4 regions of the Cronobacter muytjensii ATCC 51329 genome follow, and region 3 is predicted to be linked to each of the others. Evidence: predicted binding sites of a transcription regulator. Region 3 holds the regulator's gene; each other region holds the start of a gene.
The links. The regulator CRP, encoded in region 3, controls carbon source genes, mostly activating them, when cyclic AMP is high. The targets are predictions, from matches to a motif close to ATGTGANNNNNNTCACAT.
Positions count from the first base shown of each region.

Region 1: AFK63_RS17840 (glutathione S-transferase) is a predicted target of CRP. The motif match lies at 1,665-1,682, and genes of this name have one in related genera.
Region 2: AFK63_RS04355 (YfcZ/YiiS family protein) is a predicted target of CRP. The motif match lies at 1,895-1,912, and genes of this name have one in related genera.
Region 4: AFK63_RS00885 (YjcB family protein) is a predicted target of CRP. The motif match lies at 2,395-2,412, and genes of this name have one in related genera.

Region 1 is NZ_CP012268.1:3,896,978-3,901,192, reverse strand. Features, by position in the region: gene AFK63_RS17845 (PTS mannitol transporter subunit IICBA) at 1-1,407, opposite strand, end outside; gene AFK63_RS17840 (glutathione S-transferase) at 1,941-2,549, shown strand; gene selA (L-seryl-tRNA(Sec) selenium transferase) at 2,669-4,051, shown strand; gene selB (selenocysteine-specific translation elongation factor) at 4,048-4,215, shown strand, end outside.
Region 2 is NZ_CP012268.1:927,387-931,601, reverse strand. Features, by position in the region: gene fadJ (fatty acid oxidation complex subunit alpha FadJ) at 1-41, opposite strand, end outside; gene fadI (acetyl-CoA C-acyltransferase FadI) at 41-1,351, opposite strand; gene AFK63_RS04355 (YfcZ/YiiS family protein) at 1,519-1,803, opposite strand; gene fadL (long-chain fatty acid transporter FadL) at 2,162-3,523, shown strand; gene mlaA (phospholipid-binding lipoprotein MlaA) at 3,661-4,215, opposite strand, start outside.
Region 3 is NZ_CP012268.1:49,884-54,098, forward strand. Features, by position in the region: gene AFK63_RS00245 (YccS/YhfK family putative transporter) at 1-1,950, opposite strand, end outside; gene crp (cAMP-activated global transcriptional regulator CRP) at 2,016-2,648, opposite strand; gene AFK63_RS00255 (OsmC family protein) at 2,957-3,361, shown strand; gene AFK63_RS00260 (phosphoribulokinase) at 3,423-4,215, opposite strand, start outside.
Region 4 is NZ_CP012268.1:170,171-174,385, forward strand. Features, by position in the region: gene AFK63_RS00875 (GGDEF domain-containing protein) at 388-1,434, shown strand; gene AFK63_RS00880 (hypothetical protein) at 1,610-1,954, shown strand; gene AFK63_RS00885 (YjcB family protein) at 2,010-2,288, opposite strand; gene AFK63_RS00890 (EAL domain-containing protein) at 2,871-4,215, shown strand, end outside.

The sequences.
Region 1 (4,215 bases), 520 kb from region 3:
GCGCTGCGCGGCGACCAGACGCTCGGTCAGGCCCGCATACAGGCCGCTGTCCAGGAAGTTGGTCAGCGAAATATGCTGCGCATGCGGCGCCTGACGCATCGCGCGCTCGGTGAGGTCGCGGTGGGTGATCACCAGATCCACATCGCCCGGCAGGCTGTTGATGGCGCTGTTGGTGACAGAAATCTGGCTTAAGCCCGCATCCTGCACTTTCTTACGCAGCACGCCCGCGCCCATCGCGCTTGAACCCATACCGGCGTCGCAGGCGACGATGATTTTACGCACGTGGCTCAGGTCGTTGCTCAGATCAGCAGCCGGTGCGCCAGCGCCTTTAGACTGCGCTTTCATATCCTGCATACGACGAGTAGCCGCATCGATATCGTCTTCTTCTTTCACTTTGCTGGTTTTCAGCAGGATAGCCGCCACCACGAAGGAGACCGCCATCGCGGCGAAAATCGCCACCAGGTTTGCGAAATACGCGCCTTTTGGCGTCATCGCCAGCACCGCGAGGATAGAACCCGGAGAGGCCGGAGAAACCAGGCCGCCGTTCAGGATGGTCAGGCAGAACACGCCGGTCATACCGCCCAGGATAACGGCGATAATCAGACGCGGGTTCATCAGCACATACGGGAAGTAAATCTCGTGGATACCGCCCAGGAAATGGATGATAGCCGCGCCGCCCGCAGACTGTTTCGCGCTGCCGCGACCAAAGAACATGTACGCCAGCAGGATGCCCATGCCCGGGCCCGGGTTGGCTTCAATCAGGAAGAAGATAGATTTGCCAAGCTCATGCGACTGCTGAATACCCAGCGGCGAGAAAATGCCGTGGTTGATGGCGTTGTTCAGGAACAGGATTTTCGCCGGTTCAACGAAAATCGACGCCAGCGGCAGCATGTCGTGAACCACCATGAAGTTCACGCCAGCGGCCAGCACTTTGGAAAGCACTTCTACCGCCGGGCCAATGCCGAGGAACGCCAGAATCGCGAGGATCATACCGATGATGCCCGCGGAGAAGTTGTTCACCAGCATTTCAAAGCCGGATTTGATTTTGCCGTCGACCGAGGCGTCGAACTTCTTAATGCAGAAGCCGCCCAGCGGGCCTGCGATCATCGCGCCCAGGAACATCGGGATGTCCGCGCCGACGATAACGCCCATAGTGGTAATTGCGCCCACCACGCCGCCGCGCTCACCGCCGATCAGCTTACCGCCGGTATAACCAATCAGCAGCGGCAGCAGATAAGTGATCATCGGGCCAACCAGCTTCGCCAGCGTCTCGTTGGGCCACCATCCTGTAGGAATAAATAACGCGGTGATAATACCCCAGGCGATAAACGCGCCGATGTTAGGCATTACCATATTGCTGAGAAAACGACCAAAGCTTTGCACTTTGATCTTGATATCGGATGACATAGAACACCCCTTCTTATGTTTACGCGCAGGCTTGCGGCCCGAGGTTTATTGTTAACGTGGCGGCAGAGGTAGCCGGACCCATGCTCTGATGACGCGAAATCTGGCACTGAATTGCGATGGTGTCCAGACAGGTGCTTTTAGTGTGATCTCGATCACGTGAAGCTGGGGTTATCGGGGTATGGTTGCGTGATTCAAATCACAAAATCGGCGTGTAAAAAAAAGACAATGCGCAAAATATCGCCGCAACCACCCGATAAATGTGAATAAAATCACATTTTGTTGCGGGGGTTTTGTTATTCATTTGTGATGTAAATCACAAAATATTTCCCAGGAAAAATCCGAACAAAGGCCGTTCATTTTTTATCCATGACACAAAGCATAGCCTGTAAGAAAGTTACAGCAGCCAGATGACAACAAAACCTCGCTTGTACAGCCGTTCCGCCTGTGCGTTTTACCGCGCCGCTGCCCGCCTTTTTCGCGTATCCTGACCCATACTTACCCTTCCGTTGGCGTTAACGTAAAAGGACCCGGTCATGAAACTTGTCGGTAGTTACACCAGCCCGTTTGTGCGCAAAATCTCCGTGATGCTGCTCGAAAAAGGCATCACGTTTGAATTCATCAATGAGCAGCCGTATGCCGAAGAAAACGGCATGGCGCAGTACAACCCGCTCGGGAAAGTGCCGGCGCTGGTGACTGACGAGGGCGAGACCTGGTTTGATTCGCCGATCATCGCGCAGTATATCGAGCTGCTGGATGCCCCACCGGCGCTGCTGCCTCAGGCGCCGCTCGCGGCGCTGAAAGTGCGTCAGCTGGAGGCGCTGGCGGATGGCGTGATGGACGCGGCGCTGGTATCGGTGCGCGAACAGGCGCGTCCGGCGGCGCAGCAGTCGGAAAACGAGCTGTTGCGCCAGCGCGAGAAAATCAACCGCAGCCTGGATGCGCTGGAAGGCTATGTCGCCGACGGTACGCTGAAGGCTGATGAACTGACGCTCGCCACCATCGCTGTCGGCTGCGCCATCGGTTATCTTAACTTCCGCCGCGTGGCGCCGGGCTGGTGTGCGCAGCGCCCGCATCTGGTGAAGCTGGTGGAGGCGCTGTTTGCCCGCGAAAGCTTCGCGCGCACCGAACCGCCGACCGCCTGAGCCGCCGCGTACAAAGGGCGGCGAAACCGCCCTTTGTTGCGCTTGCTGCAAGCGGGGACTGAACTGCCGCACGATTCCTGCTAAATTATCGCCACGTTTTATCCAGGTTTATGCACGCCATGACGACCGATTCCCGTCTGCTTTACAGCCAGCTTCCCGCTACCGACCGCCTGCTGCGCGACCCCGCATTCCAGCCGCTGCTGGATACCTACGGCCATACGCGCGTGGTCAACACCCTTCGCGCGATGCAGGACGAGGCGCGCACGGTTATTCGCGAGCATCAGGCGCTGCCGGCGTGGTGCGACGGCTGGCCCACGGAGGCCGCAGCCCGGCTGCGACGCGCCGCGCAGAGCGCGCTGCGCCCGGTCTTTAACCTCACCGGGACGGTGCTTCACACCAATCTTGGCCGCGCGTTACAGGCGGAAGAGGCGGTGGAGGCGGTCGCCCGCGCCATGCGCTCGCCCGTGACGCTGGAGTATGACGCTGATGGCGGCGAGCGCGGTCACCGCGACCGCGCGCTGGCGGATCTGCTCTGCGAGCTGACCGGCGCGGAAGACGCCTGCATCGTGAATAACAACGCGGCGGCGGTGTTGCTGATGCTGGCGGCGCTGGGCGCGGGCAAAGAGGTTATCGTCTCGCGCGGCGAGCTGGTGGAAATCGGCGGCGCGTTTCGCATTCCGGATGTGATGCGCCAGGCAGGCTGCCAGCTGGTGGAAGTGGGCACCACCAACCGCACGCACCTGAAAGATTATCTTGAGGCCGTCAACGAGCAGACCGCGCTGCTGATGAAAGTCCACACCAGCAATTATCAGATTGAAGGCTTTACCAAAGCGGTGGAGGCGGGCGAGCTGGCGCAGGCGTCGACGGTTCCGGTGATTGTCGATCTCGGCAGCGGTTCGCTGGTGGATCTCAGCCTGTATGGCCTGCCGAAAGAGCCGATGCCTCAGGAGGCGCTCGCCGCCGGGGCGAGTCTGGTGAGTTTTTCCGGTGATAAACTGCCGGGCGGGCCGCAGGCGGGGATTATCGTCGGCAGGAAAGCGCTGATCGCCGCGCTGCAAAAGCACCCGCTTAAGCGCGCTCTGCGCGCCGATAAAATGACGCTGGCGGCGCTCGACGCCACGCTGCGTCTTTATCTGCACCCGGAAAAACTCGCGCAACGCCTGCCGACGCTGCGGCTACTGACGCGTCAGGCGGATGACATCAGCGCGCAGGCGCAGCGCCTGCGACCGGCGCTCGACGCCCGCTATGGCGACGAATTTCTGGTTGAGGTGATGCCCTGCCTGTCGCAGATAGGCAGCGGCTCGCTGCCGGTAGACCGGCTACCCAGCGCCGCGCTGACGTTCACCCCGCGCGACGGGCGCGGCAGTCGTCTTGAGGCGCTGGCGGCCCGCTGGCGTCGACTGCCCGTGCCGGTAATCGGCCGGGTGGGCGAGGGGCGCTTATGGCTCGATTTACGCTGTCTTGAAGATGAAGCAGGAGTGATGGAGATGTTGTTGCAATGATTATCGCCACCGCCGGTCACGTGGACCACGGCAAAACGACGCTGCTTGAAGCGCTGACCGGCATCAACGCCGACCGTCTGCCGGAAGAGAAAAAACGCGGCATGACTATCGATCTCGGCTACGCCTACTGGCCGCAACCGGACGGGCGCGTTATCGGTTTTATC
Region 2 (4,215 bases), 880 kb from region 3:
TCCGGGCGGATCTGTAAAGTAAATGCGGATGTCGATTCCATTATTCGGCCTCCAGTACCATTGCCGCGCCGAGTCCGCCTGCCGCGCAGGCGGTCACCAGCCCGAAACCGCCGCCGCGGCGACGCAGTTCATTGAGCGTCTGGGTTATCATCCGCGCGCCGGTGGCGGCGAACGGGTGCCCGTAAGCGATAGAGCCGCCGAGCACGTTAAATTTGCTGTCATCCACCTCGCCGGTCGCCTGGCTGCGGCCCAGCACTTCACGCGCGAAGCGGTCGCTTGCCAGCAGTTTGAGGTTGGTGAGCGTCTGCGAGGCGAACGCTTCATGCATGTCGAACAGCGTCAGATCGGCCATTGAAAGCCCGGCACGCTCCAGCGCCAGCGGCGTCGACCAGGCCGGGCCCAGCAGCATATCCTGCCAGACGTCAATGGCGGTAAAGGCGTAACTGCGCAGGTAGCCGAGCGGCGTAAGACCCAGCTCGCGGGCGCGAGATTCGGTCATCAGAATCACCGCCGCCGCGCCGTCAGTGAGTGGCGTGCTGTTGGCGGCCGTCACGGTGCCGTGCTTACGGTCAAACGCCGGGCGCAATTTAGCGTAATCGGCAAGCGACGACGTTTTACGGATATTGTTATCTTCACTGAGCGGCTCGCGGTACGGCGGCGTGTACGCCGTCATGACTTCATCACGCAGCTTGCCTTCGGCCCACGCCTGCGCCGCCAGCTGGTGTGAGCGGTGCGCCAGCGCGTCCTGCTGTTCGCGCGTGATGCCGTGCGTTTTCGCCATCTGCTCCGCGGTGTCGCCCATGCGCAGCCCGGTGGAGTATTCCGCTACAGCAGGCGGCACCGGCAGCAGGTCGCGCAGCCGCAGGCGCGAAAAGAGCTTCAGGCGCTGCCCGGCGGTGCGGGCTTTATTGGCATCCACCAGCGTGCGCGCGAGTTTTTTGCTCACGCCGATGGGCAACACGGAAGAGGAGTCGGCGCCGCCGGCGATCCCGGCGCGAATGGTGCCCGCCATCATGCTTTCGGCAACATTCGCCACCGCCTGGAAGCTGGTGGCGCAGGCGCGGCTGACGCTGTAGGCGTCGGTGCGCACGCTCATGCCAGTGCCAAGCACGATTTCACGCGCGATGTTAGGCGCCTCCGGCATTTGTACCACCTGGCCGAACACCAGTTGTTCAATGACTTCAGGCGGAATTTCGCTGCGGGCCAGCAGTTCGCCGACCACCATTTTACCGAGATCGACCGCCGGAACGCCGTGGTACGCCGTCGCCTGACGGGCGAAAGGGGTGCGCAACCCACTGACAATGGCAATACGATCCCCCTGCCGGGTGACCAGCGGTAGTGCCTGACTCATAACTTTCCCCTGTAAAAGGCTAACTATGTATTAAGTGGTCTGACCTGATAACAGTTTTAACCAGAATTTTACATTCAGCCAATCACATAAAGGAAAAAGTGCGAAGCAAAACACGAATTACGTAACAAGAAATACGCCCCGGCGGCACCGGGGCGTGAGAGGCGGGATTAACGCAGACTTAACTGGAAAATAACGGTTTCTGCCTGGCAGGCGAAAACAAAATCGATATCAAGGCGTACGCCGTCGGCCTCTTGCGTAAAACGCGGGTTGATTTGGCACGGTTCGGACTCGACTTCACGCGCTCTGGCCGTTAATGCCGCGAGGGTTTCTTCGGCCTCGGCGCGGCTCGTAAAGACGCGGCTATAGGACGCGACGCAGTAGGTATTATCAATAATGGTGCCGACATCAATACAGCAGCAAACCGGGGTTTCATCAGCACTGCATTTGGACATAGTGATTTCCTCTGTATTTCCTGAAAAGGGATACGCCTATTTTACGCCCGCCCCGCCCCCCTCTCTACCTGTTCTTCCGGATTGCGTCCATAAGTGACCGAAATCACACTTAAAAATGATCTAACGCAATAATCACCAGATTTACGAATACTCTCATCGCAGAATTTTGCTAAACGGATCGCGTTTCTAAGATCACAATTGAAAAAACTTATAAACATACTTGCAACATATCTGCTGGTCGGACCTATACTCTCGCCACTGGTCTGATTTCCCTGCCGTACCTCAGACCCTACACTTCGCGCTCCTGTTACGTCACGTAACATTATTTAAATAAAAATAAATGGATGAGGTTATGGTCATGAGCCAGAAAACCCTGTTTACCAAATCTGCTTTGGCAGTCGCAGTGGCAATCGTCTCTTCTCAGGCCTGGTCTGCAGGTTTCCAGTTAAACGAATTCTCTTCCTCTGGTCTGGGCCGCGCCTACTCCGGGGAAGGCGCTATTGCGGATGACGCGGGCAACGTCAGCCGTAACCCGGCGCTGATTACCATGTTTGACCGTCCGACCTTCTCCGGCGGGGCGATTTTCGTCGACCCGGATGTGAATGTGTCTGGCCGCTCCCTTACTGGCCGCAGCCTGGACGCGGATAACATCGCGCCGACCGCCTGGGTGCCGAACCTGCACTTTGTGGCGCCGATTAACGAGCAGTTTGGCTGGGGCGCATCCGTAACCTCCAACTACGGCCTCGCGACCGAATATAACGACAGTTATGCGGCAGGCTCTGTGGGCGGTAAAACTGACCTCGAAACGCTGAACCTGAACCTGAGCGGCGCGTATCGTCTCGATAATCACTGGAGCTTCGGCCTGGGCTTCGACGCCGTCTATGCGCGCGCGAAAATCGAACGTAACGCGGGCGATCTTGGTCAACTGGTTGCCGGGCAACTGAGTCAGTCACCAGGCTTTACCAGCCCAGGCCCACAAGGTGACGCGCTGCGCCAGATTGCGGGTTACGCTAACTCACTGAGCAGCGACACTCAGATTGCGCACCTGAAAGGCGACGAATGGGGCTTTGGCTGGAACGCGGGTATCCTGTATGAACTGGACAAAGATAACCGCTACTCACTGACCTACCGCTCTGAAGTAAAAATCGACTTTGACGGCGACTATAAAAGCAGTCTGAATCCGGCATTTAACGCCTTCCTGGCAAGCCAGCAGCTCCCGCTTGGCACAGGCGGCCGCACCACGGGCGGCTCTCTGACCCTGAATCTGCCTGAAATGTGGGAAATCTCCGGTTATAACCGCGTTGCGCCGCAGTGGGCCGTGCACTATAGCCTGACCTACACCAGCTGGAGCCAGTTCCAGGAGCTGAAAGCCACCAACAGCAACGGCGACACCCTGTTCAAGAAAGAAGAGAAGTTTAAAGACGCGTACCGCATCGCGCTCGGCACCACCTATTATATGGACGACAACTGGACCTTCCGTACCGGTATCGCCTTTGATGACAGCCCGGTGCCCGCGCAGCAACGCTCCATCTCTATTCCGGACCAGGACCGTCTCTGGCTGAGCGCCGGTACGACCTACGCCTTCAATGAAGACGCCTCTGTGGATGCCGGTGTGTCTTATATGCACGGTCAGCACGTGGAATTCACCGAAGGCCCGTACACTTTCAAATCTGAAGGTAAAGCCTGGCTGTACGGTGTGAACTTCAACTATAAGTTCTGATAACCCTGTATATTGAAAAGGCGGGCTGCGGCTCGCCTTTTTTATTGCCGGTTTTAATGCCGCGATAAATAAAGAAGGCGAGCCTGAATGCCCGCCTTCTTTATTTATTTGCCTTCAGGATTAACGCATCCGGCTATTTATTCCGAATCGATATCTTTCAGGTCACCCTCGATCGCCTGCGCGTTGGGGTTTTCATTCGGCTTGAGCTTGCCGCCATTGGCGATGAAATCGTGGCGCTGGAAATACGCCTCACGCACCATGATGTAAGGATCGGACGACTGGCGTAGCAGCCCGTCGGAATCCAGCAGTTGCGCACGGGTTTCCACACCTTCCACCGCCCATTTGCCGAGCGACAGCGGCCAGGTCAGCCAGGACAGCACCGGATAAGTGGTATCTGCCATATCGCCGACATCTTCACGCAGCGTGAAGCTGCCGTAGAACGGCAGTTGCAGATACGGGCCGTAACCCACGCCGTAACTGCCAAGCGTGCTGCCGAAACGGTGCGGCTCTTCGCGCTGCAATTTCGGGTTCGCCATCCCGGCCACATCGATAAAACCGCCCATCCCCAGCAGGGTATTCAGGAAGAAACGGGTGAAATGCACCATCCCCTGGTAGGGGTCGCCCTGCAGGAATTTATTGAGCATGGAGGCGGGTTCTTCAAGGTTGCTGGTGAAATTGCCCAGCCCGTTGCG
Region 3 (4,215 bases):
CGGCCCTTCCGGCAATACCTCTTCGCCCTCCAGCACCGCCTCGTTTTGCGTCTCGCCCGGCGTGTCATGTTCCAGCCGCTGCTGACAGCGTTGCAGCGCGATTTCACAGGCCTGTAAGTAGCGCGCCGCGGTTTCCGGCGTCAGCGTGGATTGCTCGCGCGCCAGCGTCGTTATCGCGTTGATGTGCTCGACGATAAACTGGCTGTGTGTTACCCACAGGCGCATATCCTCCAGATACCGGCTGTTAAAGCCCGGCTCCTGCATCGCCTGATTGAGCGAGTTGTAGAGCGCGTTATGCGCCTGGTTGACGCGCATGCGCTGCCACGCGAGCGGCGCGGGCTGTGGATCGTCGCTCAGGATCAGGCGCAGCGCCTCTTGATCGGCTTCCAGCGCGTCGTGCGCGTTCTGGCGCAGCAGGCCGCTTTGCCACTGCGGCCAGAGCCAGACCATACCGCCAAAAGCGATGAGACAACCTGTCAGGGTGTCAATCAGACGCGCCACAATGTACTGCTCGCCGTTCAGCGTCAGCAATTGAAGCGAATAGACCGCCGTCACGGTGAAGCCAATCATCGCCCAGCCGTAGTTGCGGCGGATAATGAGATAGCTGATTAAGGTCACCACCAGCATGCCGAGCAGCGTATAGCCCTGCGGCACATTCAGATGCAGCGTAATGCCCGCGATAATCAGCCCGGCCAGCGTGCCGCCCGCACGGTGCAAAATGCGCACCCGCGTCGCGCCGTAGCCGTTTTGCGTGACGAACAGGACCGTCATCAGGATCCAGTACGGCTTCGGCAACTGAAATACGCTCGCCAGCAGACCCGCCGCCGCGAGCATCACGCCAAGCCGCGCCGCGGTGCGCAGCGCGGCCGATTTGAACGACAGATAGCTTTTCAGCGCGGGCAACAGCGGCAGGCGGCGCTGGCCGTTATCCATGAGGTCGCGGGCGTAAAGCGGGCGCTGGGTACGCAGCACGCGGGCGATGCGGCTGAAATGGTATTCGCAAAACTGCCCGACCGGGTTATCAGGGTGCTGGCGGGAGATTTTTGACAGCGCCTCGATCTGTTTGTCCATCGTAAAGCGGTGAGAATAGCGGTGATAGAGGATATCGTCGGAGAGCGTGCGCAGGCGCGCGGCCACGGTTTGCGCCGTCCAGCGCAACACCGCTTCCGCATGGCTGCGCTCCACCAGCTTTTGCACTTCGCCCGGTTGATGCAGTGACACCGAGATATGCTCCTGAAGATCCAGCGCTACCTGAAAGGCGCGTAGCAGACGCTTGTAGCCGTTCTGCCGGGTCGCCGCCAGCATTTGCAACTGCTGATAACACTGGCTTATCTGATCCACGACTTTTTGCTGGTGCACCAGCAGCGGCGGCAGCGCCTGTTCCGGGTCGGTATGGCGTGTCAGCAGGCTATATTTCGCCTCGCAGTAATCAGCGAGGCTTTGATAAATCAGGCTTAACGATTCGCGAAGCGGCTGCTCACGCCACAGCCAGAACCAGAAACCATTGAACAAGCCATACCAGAGGGTGCCGAGAATATAAAGCAACATCGGTTGCCAGACTGGCATATTGCCGGCAAGGCTTAACGTGAAAATCGCCGCGATAAGCGACGCGGGCAGCAGACGCGCATGCAGCGGGCTTATCTCCGCCGTCACGCCGAGCAGCAGCGCCAGCATCAGCAAAATCAGCGGCAGCGGCACCGCCTGCAACAGCAGAAACTGTACCGCCAGGCTGCTCAGCGCGAACAGCGACGCGCCGATAATCAGGCGTTTGAAGAAGCGTTTGTGGGGGGTATCGAGACCGGCGATGTTGCAGCACGCGGGCACCAGCGAGAACAGCAGCCCCTGTTGTAAATGGCCCAGCATCAATCCCACCGCGACCGGCAGGCTTAAGGTCAGCGTTTGCCGCAAAGCGTAATTGATTTCAGGGTGATAGATAAGACGACGCCACATAGGGGAGAAGTATAGAAACAAAAACGGCGTGTTACCGAAGCGACACGCCGTTTTTTTCAGAAACCTTAGCGGGTTCCGTAAACCACGATGGTTTTCCCGTGCGCGGAAATCAGGTTTTGATCTTCGAGCATCTTCAGGATACGGCCCACGGTTTCGCGGGAGCAACCCACGATCTGACCGATTTCCTGGCGGGTAATTTTGATCTGCATACCGTCCGGATGGGTCATGGCGTCCGGCTGTTTGGCGAGATTCAGGAGCGTCTGCGCGATGCGGCCCGTCACGTCGAGGAACGCCAGGTTGCCGACTTTTTCTGAGGTCACCTGCAGACGACGCGCCATCTGTGAAGAAAGACGCATCAGAATATCCGGGTTTACCTGAATCAGCTGACGGAATTTTTTGTAAGAGATCTCAGCCACTTCACAGGCAGTTTTAGCGCGAACCCAGGCGCTGCGTTCCTGACCTTCCTCGAACAAACCCAGTTCGCCGATGAAGTCTCCCTGATTCAGGTACGAGAGGATCATCTCCTTGCCCTCTTCGTCTTTGATCAGCACTGCCACTGAGCCTTTGACGATGTAGTACAGCGTCTCCGCTTTTTCACCCTGGTGAATCAGCGTGCTCTTAGATGGATACTTATGAATGTGGCAATGAGACAAGAACCATTCAAGAGTCGGGTCTGTTTGCGGTTTGCCAAGCACCATGCGCGGTTATCCTCTGTTTTAAACTGGCTCCAAAGACAGGGCGCGTAACCCCTGTCTGGCTCTGCAATCATCATCTTCCCGCATCCAGGGAAGTTGGCTGTCCGTGGACATCGCAGCCGATAAATTGTCTCTCCTCTGCATACATGCGTAACATCAATGTATCGCCGCTGCATCCAGACTGTTTTAGCATAGCTTTTCTCAGGTGTCTCCTGTTGTCTCGTTTCAGCTTGACGCAGGTCGCCTTCCGTTGCCTCTTATGGCGGGGCCGCGTAATCTGTCAGTAAAATGAATAGCCTGGAGCGATAATCATGCATGCACGAGTGAAATGGGTGGAAGGCTTAACCTTCCTGGGCGAGTCCGCATCAGGCCACCAGATCCTGATGGATGGCAACTCTGGCGACAAAGCGCCAAGCCCGATGGAAATGGTGCTGATGGCCGCAGGCGGTTGCAGCGCTATCGACGTGGTGTCTATTCTGCAAAAAGGCCGTCACGAGGTGACTGACTGCGAAGTGAAGCTCACCTCTGAACGCCGCGAAGAGGCGCCGCGCCTGTTCACGCATATCAACCTGCATTTTGTCGTGACGGGGAAGGCTCTGAAGGATGCAGCGGTCGCGCGTGCGGTGGATCTGTCGGCGGAAAAATATTGTTCGGTGGCGTTGATGCTCGGCAAAGGCGTGAACATTACGCATTCGTATGAGGTGATAGAAGGGTAATGCGGGGGCGGGTGGCGCTGCGCTGACCCGCCCTACGATTTCTGCCTGTTACGGCGTGGCGTCACTGTATCTGCTTGCCTTCCATCAGCCGCTGCACCAGCGGCAACATAATCAGTTCCATCGCCAGCCCCATTTTGCCGCCCGGCACCACCAACGTATTGATGTGAGAAATAAACGAGCCCTGCAACATCGCGAGCAGCCAGGGGTAATCGATATTGTCCAGATTACGGAAATGAATCACCACAAAGCTCTCGTCGAGTGACGGAATGCCTTTGGCGGCGAACGGGTTTGAGGTGTCCACCGTCGGCACGCGCTGGAAGTTGATATGCGTGCGTGAAAACTGCGGCGTGATGTAGTTGATGTAATCTTCCATCGAGCGCACCACGGAATCCATCACCGCCTCGCGGGAATGCCCGCGCTCGCTGGTGTCGCGGATCATTTTCTGGATCCACTCCAGGTTGACGATAGGTACCACGCCCACCAGCAAGTCGACATGCTTCGCCACGTCATTCTGCGGCGTCACCACGCCGCCGTGCAGGCCTTCATAAAACAGCACATCTGTTGGCTCCGGCAGCGGCTGCCACGGCGTAAAAGTGCCTGGCACCTGATTCCAGGGCACGGCTTCATCGTAGGTATGCAGATATTTGCGCGACTGCCCTTTGCCGGTCAGGCCGTATTCCACAAAGGTTTGCTCCAGCAGGCCGAAATCATTCGCCTCCGGGCCGAAATAGCTGATATGGCGGCCCAAATCGCGCGCCTTACGGATTGCCATGTCCATTTCCGGGCGCGTGTAGCGGTGAAAGCTGTCGCCTTCCACTTCGGCGGCGTGAAGATTCAGCTGGGCGAAAATTTTA
Region 4 (4,215 bases), 120 kb from region 3:
AAAAGCTCTGCCTCCGGCAGGGCTTTTTCTTTATCCGCGGTTTTATTTCTGCGCTTTCCTGCTTTGTCGCCCTGTGCTTATTCAGCGCGTTATTTATCTTTCTTTTCTGCCGCTTTTCTGCGCGCCTCTCGCTGAACTATGGCTTTATCTGCGCCATTAACCACTGACCTGATGCGAAAACGGTAATATGTAAGCCATTCGGAGGCTTTTTAAGCATCAACCCGTTCCGCCTCTGGCTGGCGATAGAAATAAGCCATAAATGAACGGCATAGCGCTTTTACGTAGTGGCGCGCTAAATCTCGCCGGGCGATTGCCGATATAGCTTTCATGAAGCATCCAGACGCTCTATACGTTTTCGGCAGGGATGCCCCGACTTCAGGTTAGCCCATGTCAGAAAGAGATCGCGACCAACTTCTTAGCCAGGCGACCGACCAATACTGGCAACACATTATCCCGATCGTCTGGCTGGCGTTGATGATTCACGTCGGGCTGATTTTTCTGTTTCTGTCGATGGGGATCCCGACGCTCGCCATTTTTAACATCTTCAGCGTGATGGTTTATATCCATTGTCTGAATGAGATAGAGCATTACCGGTATCTTTATGTCGGCACTCTGATGAGCGTGGAGATCCTGGCGCACGCCATCGCCACCACGGTAATGCTGGGCTGGGAGAGCAATTTTTATCTGTTTGTGTTTTCGCTTATCCCGATTGTGTCGTTCAGCTTTCAGCAGGTGCCGGTGCGGCGCGCGATATTCCTGACGGCTATTGCGGTGCTTGGCACCGTGGGCTATGCCCTGCGCGATCATATGGGGACAGCGTCCGGCTTAAGCGCGCCGGTATTAAATGGCATCGGCATCGCCAATGCTGTGATGGCGATTGGGCTTCTGATGTATACGACGCTGCGCTCGGTTGAATTCACGCACACCATGAAATTCGATCTCTTTAACACCGCCAGCCGCGACAGTCTGACGAATCTCTATACCCGGCGTCACTTTATGCACCAGGTATCGCTACTGGAAAAAGAGTCCGGTAGTCATGATGTGGCGCTGCTGCTGCTGGATATCGACCATTTTAAAGCGATCAATGATAGCTGCGGCCACAGTTACGGGGATATGATTTTGCAGCGCATCGCGCGGGCAATCACCGATAACGTGCGTGAAAGCGATATCGTGGCGCGCTGGGGCGGCGAGGAGTTTCTGGTGCTGATGCCTGAGACCTCGCTGTCGGATGCGAGACGGGTGGCGGAGCGCCTGCTGACGCGCATTCAGGAGTGGGTCGGGCAGACGGACAAGAACCCACGTGAAGTGACCGCCACGCTGGCACTCAGCGCGCTCGGCAAAGAAGAAGGGTTTGAGAGGGCGCTTAACCGTGCCGATAAAATGTTGTACGCCGGTAAGCAGCAGGGGCGAAACCGGCTGGTGATCGCCGATTAACGTGCTGATTACGCATCAAAAAATCATGAAAAGTAACCCCCGGGTACCTCTTAGTTAGCATTTTCCCGGTGATAACGAAGTGACATGCTTTGCGATTCCTTCCTGTGCGACGGCGTTTATTGACGCGCGCGCCAGTTGCCGCCCGCAGGTGAATTTCACACAGGGAACGCACGCGATGACACAGGAAAATAACCCGTTTACCGCCGCCTGGAGCCGTAACGGCAATCTGCTCTGCCACGGCCACTGGATGATTACGTTCGAAGAGCGTCCGGTGACGCTGCCGCCACACTGGCAGGAAAAAGCGATGAACACCTGGGGGATCTATTCGATTATCGATCCGGAAGATGAAATGTTCGCTGACGGACTCAAAGAGGATGAGTGGATTGTCGAAAACGTCGAATGGCTGACCGACTGGTTTTTCGATAACGGCATTCCGCTTGAGGAGTACTACTATCGTGCCTTCTGGCGGGCGGTGAATAAAGCGGACTGGCGCTGCACCAGCTGCGCGGGGTGTATGTAAACGCAGGGCACAAAAAAGCCCCTGGCGCAGGGGCTTTAATCAGCGAGCGGGCAAATCAGGTCACCACCATCGGCCATTCCGGCGGTGTATGACTCATCACTTCCACCATGATGTCTTTCATATTGTGCCAGATGGCGTGGAAGTCGATGCTCACCCCGAGCAGACCGGTGGCGAAGACGCAGGAGGCGACAATGCCCAGACCGCTGCTGATCACCGCCAGCGCCTGGTAGTCAGATTTGCGAAACTGAATATTAAGAGTGCTGGCCAGAAACATTAAAACCGCACCCAGAAGTTGCCAGCGCATCAGTACCATGCTGGCGGTAAGCGTAGCCATGAAACCTGTCCTCAAAACGACCTGCCGCGCGGGTGGCCAGGGAGAGGTGGGCCTGGCGCGGCGTTAAAATTTAACGTGACGGCAAGCATGTAAACTTGCACACTAAGTGTGAACTGTATCACATTTGTTGTTTTATTCGCCAGTCTGGCGGCTGCGCTTTGTTGAAAAAATCACCCTGGCAAGGGGGGCATGATCCCGCATGCGATGAAAATGTTCAGAAATAACGCAATACACAAAAAAGCGGTTTTTTAGATTTAACCGATGCGGGCATTCCCATTTCGACATAAAAAAAGCAGGCCGTACATTTTTTCGGCAATCATGATTAATTTAACTTAAATCGTTTTCTGGAACGGTTGATGAATTTTAGGGCCAGCATTAGCGTAAATATTTCACTTAAGAAAAATTAAATAGCCGTTGGCATTTTCCCTTACGGCAAATTTTAATCTTTCACGCGAAATATTGACCTGGTAACTGGAAAAGGCTATTGCCAATGCCTGCTGATTGATGCAACGTAAACACCTGTTTGCGACGTGTCTCATCAGGTAATAAATGTGACACAGAAAGCAGGGATATGAGGCCATAATGAATTTCAGGGCACGACGGCAGGCGTTGCGAATCTCAGGCATAATCATGGTGGTCTTACTGCCTGTGATGCTTGCGCTTTGGCTCGCCCACCATCGGGCTGTCAACGAAACGCGCGCGCATCTGGATACCTTCGCGCAGCTTGTGCTCAACCGTACCGAACTGGTGCTAAGCCACGTCGAGAAAGCCCGTAATGAAGCCGAAAAATATCAGGGTGAAATATGCTCGCCAGCCCATCAGCGCAATATGCTGGATATTGCTCGCGGTCAGATTTATGTCGAAGACTTAATTTATGCTCAGGGTGATGAGTTATTATGCTCGCCCCTGTTCGATCAGCCTTTTATTCTCTCTCCGGCGAATTATACGCGCACACCGGATATCGCCTTCTATTATTACCGTGACACGCCGTTCTACTCCGGCCACAAAATGATTTATTTGCGTAAAGGCAATTATGTCGCGGTGGTTAACCCTCTCTCTTTTAGTGAAATATTAACGAACGACACCGCGCTGACTTACGGCGTTTATGATACTGCGACCCGGGCGTTTTTTTCATTGAGTGAAAAAACAGACGCCCATACGCTGGCACCGTTCGCGCGCGCGCATAAAACCGATTTTCAAAAAGAAGGCCGCTTCTGGTCGATAGTCGTCTCGGGCAAACGCCCCATCGCCATTGTCGTTTCGACGTCCGAGACCTGGTTCTGGCAGGCGTGGCGGCGTCAGATGTCAGTAATGTTGCCGCTTGGGCTGCTGATGGGCGGCCTTTTGGTGTTTATCAGCACCCGCACTCGCCACCGCTTTAATTCACCGAGCCGCCAGCTGCAGCGCGCCTTGCAAAAGCGCATGCTGCGCCTGCATTACCAGCCGATTATGGATATCAAACACGGTATGTGCGTTGGCGCGGAAGCGCTGCTGCGCTGGCCGGGCTATAACGGTCAGGTAATGAGTCCAGCGGAATTTATTCCGCTCGCGGAAAAAACCGGGATGATCGCGCAGGTAACGGATTATGTAGTCGAAGAGTTATTTAATGACTTAGGCCATTTCTTAGCGACCCATCCGCAAATTTATATCTCCATTAACCTTTCGGCATCCGATTTCCATTCGTCGCGTCTGATTGCATTAATTGAAGGCAAGAATAGCCAGCACGGCGTGCGGGCGCAGCAAATCAAGATAGAAGTGACCGAACGGGGTTTTATTGATGTGCCGCGCACCACGCCGGTTATACAGGCATTTCGTCAGTCGGGCTTTGAGATTGCCATTGACGATTTCGGCACCGGATATTCCAATCTGCATAATCTCTATTCGCTGAACGTCGATATTCTGAAAATCGATAAATCGTTTATCGATA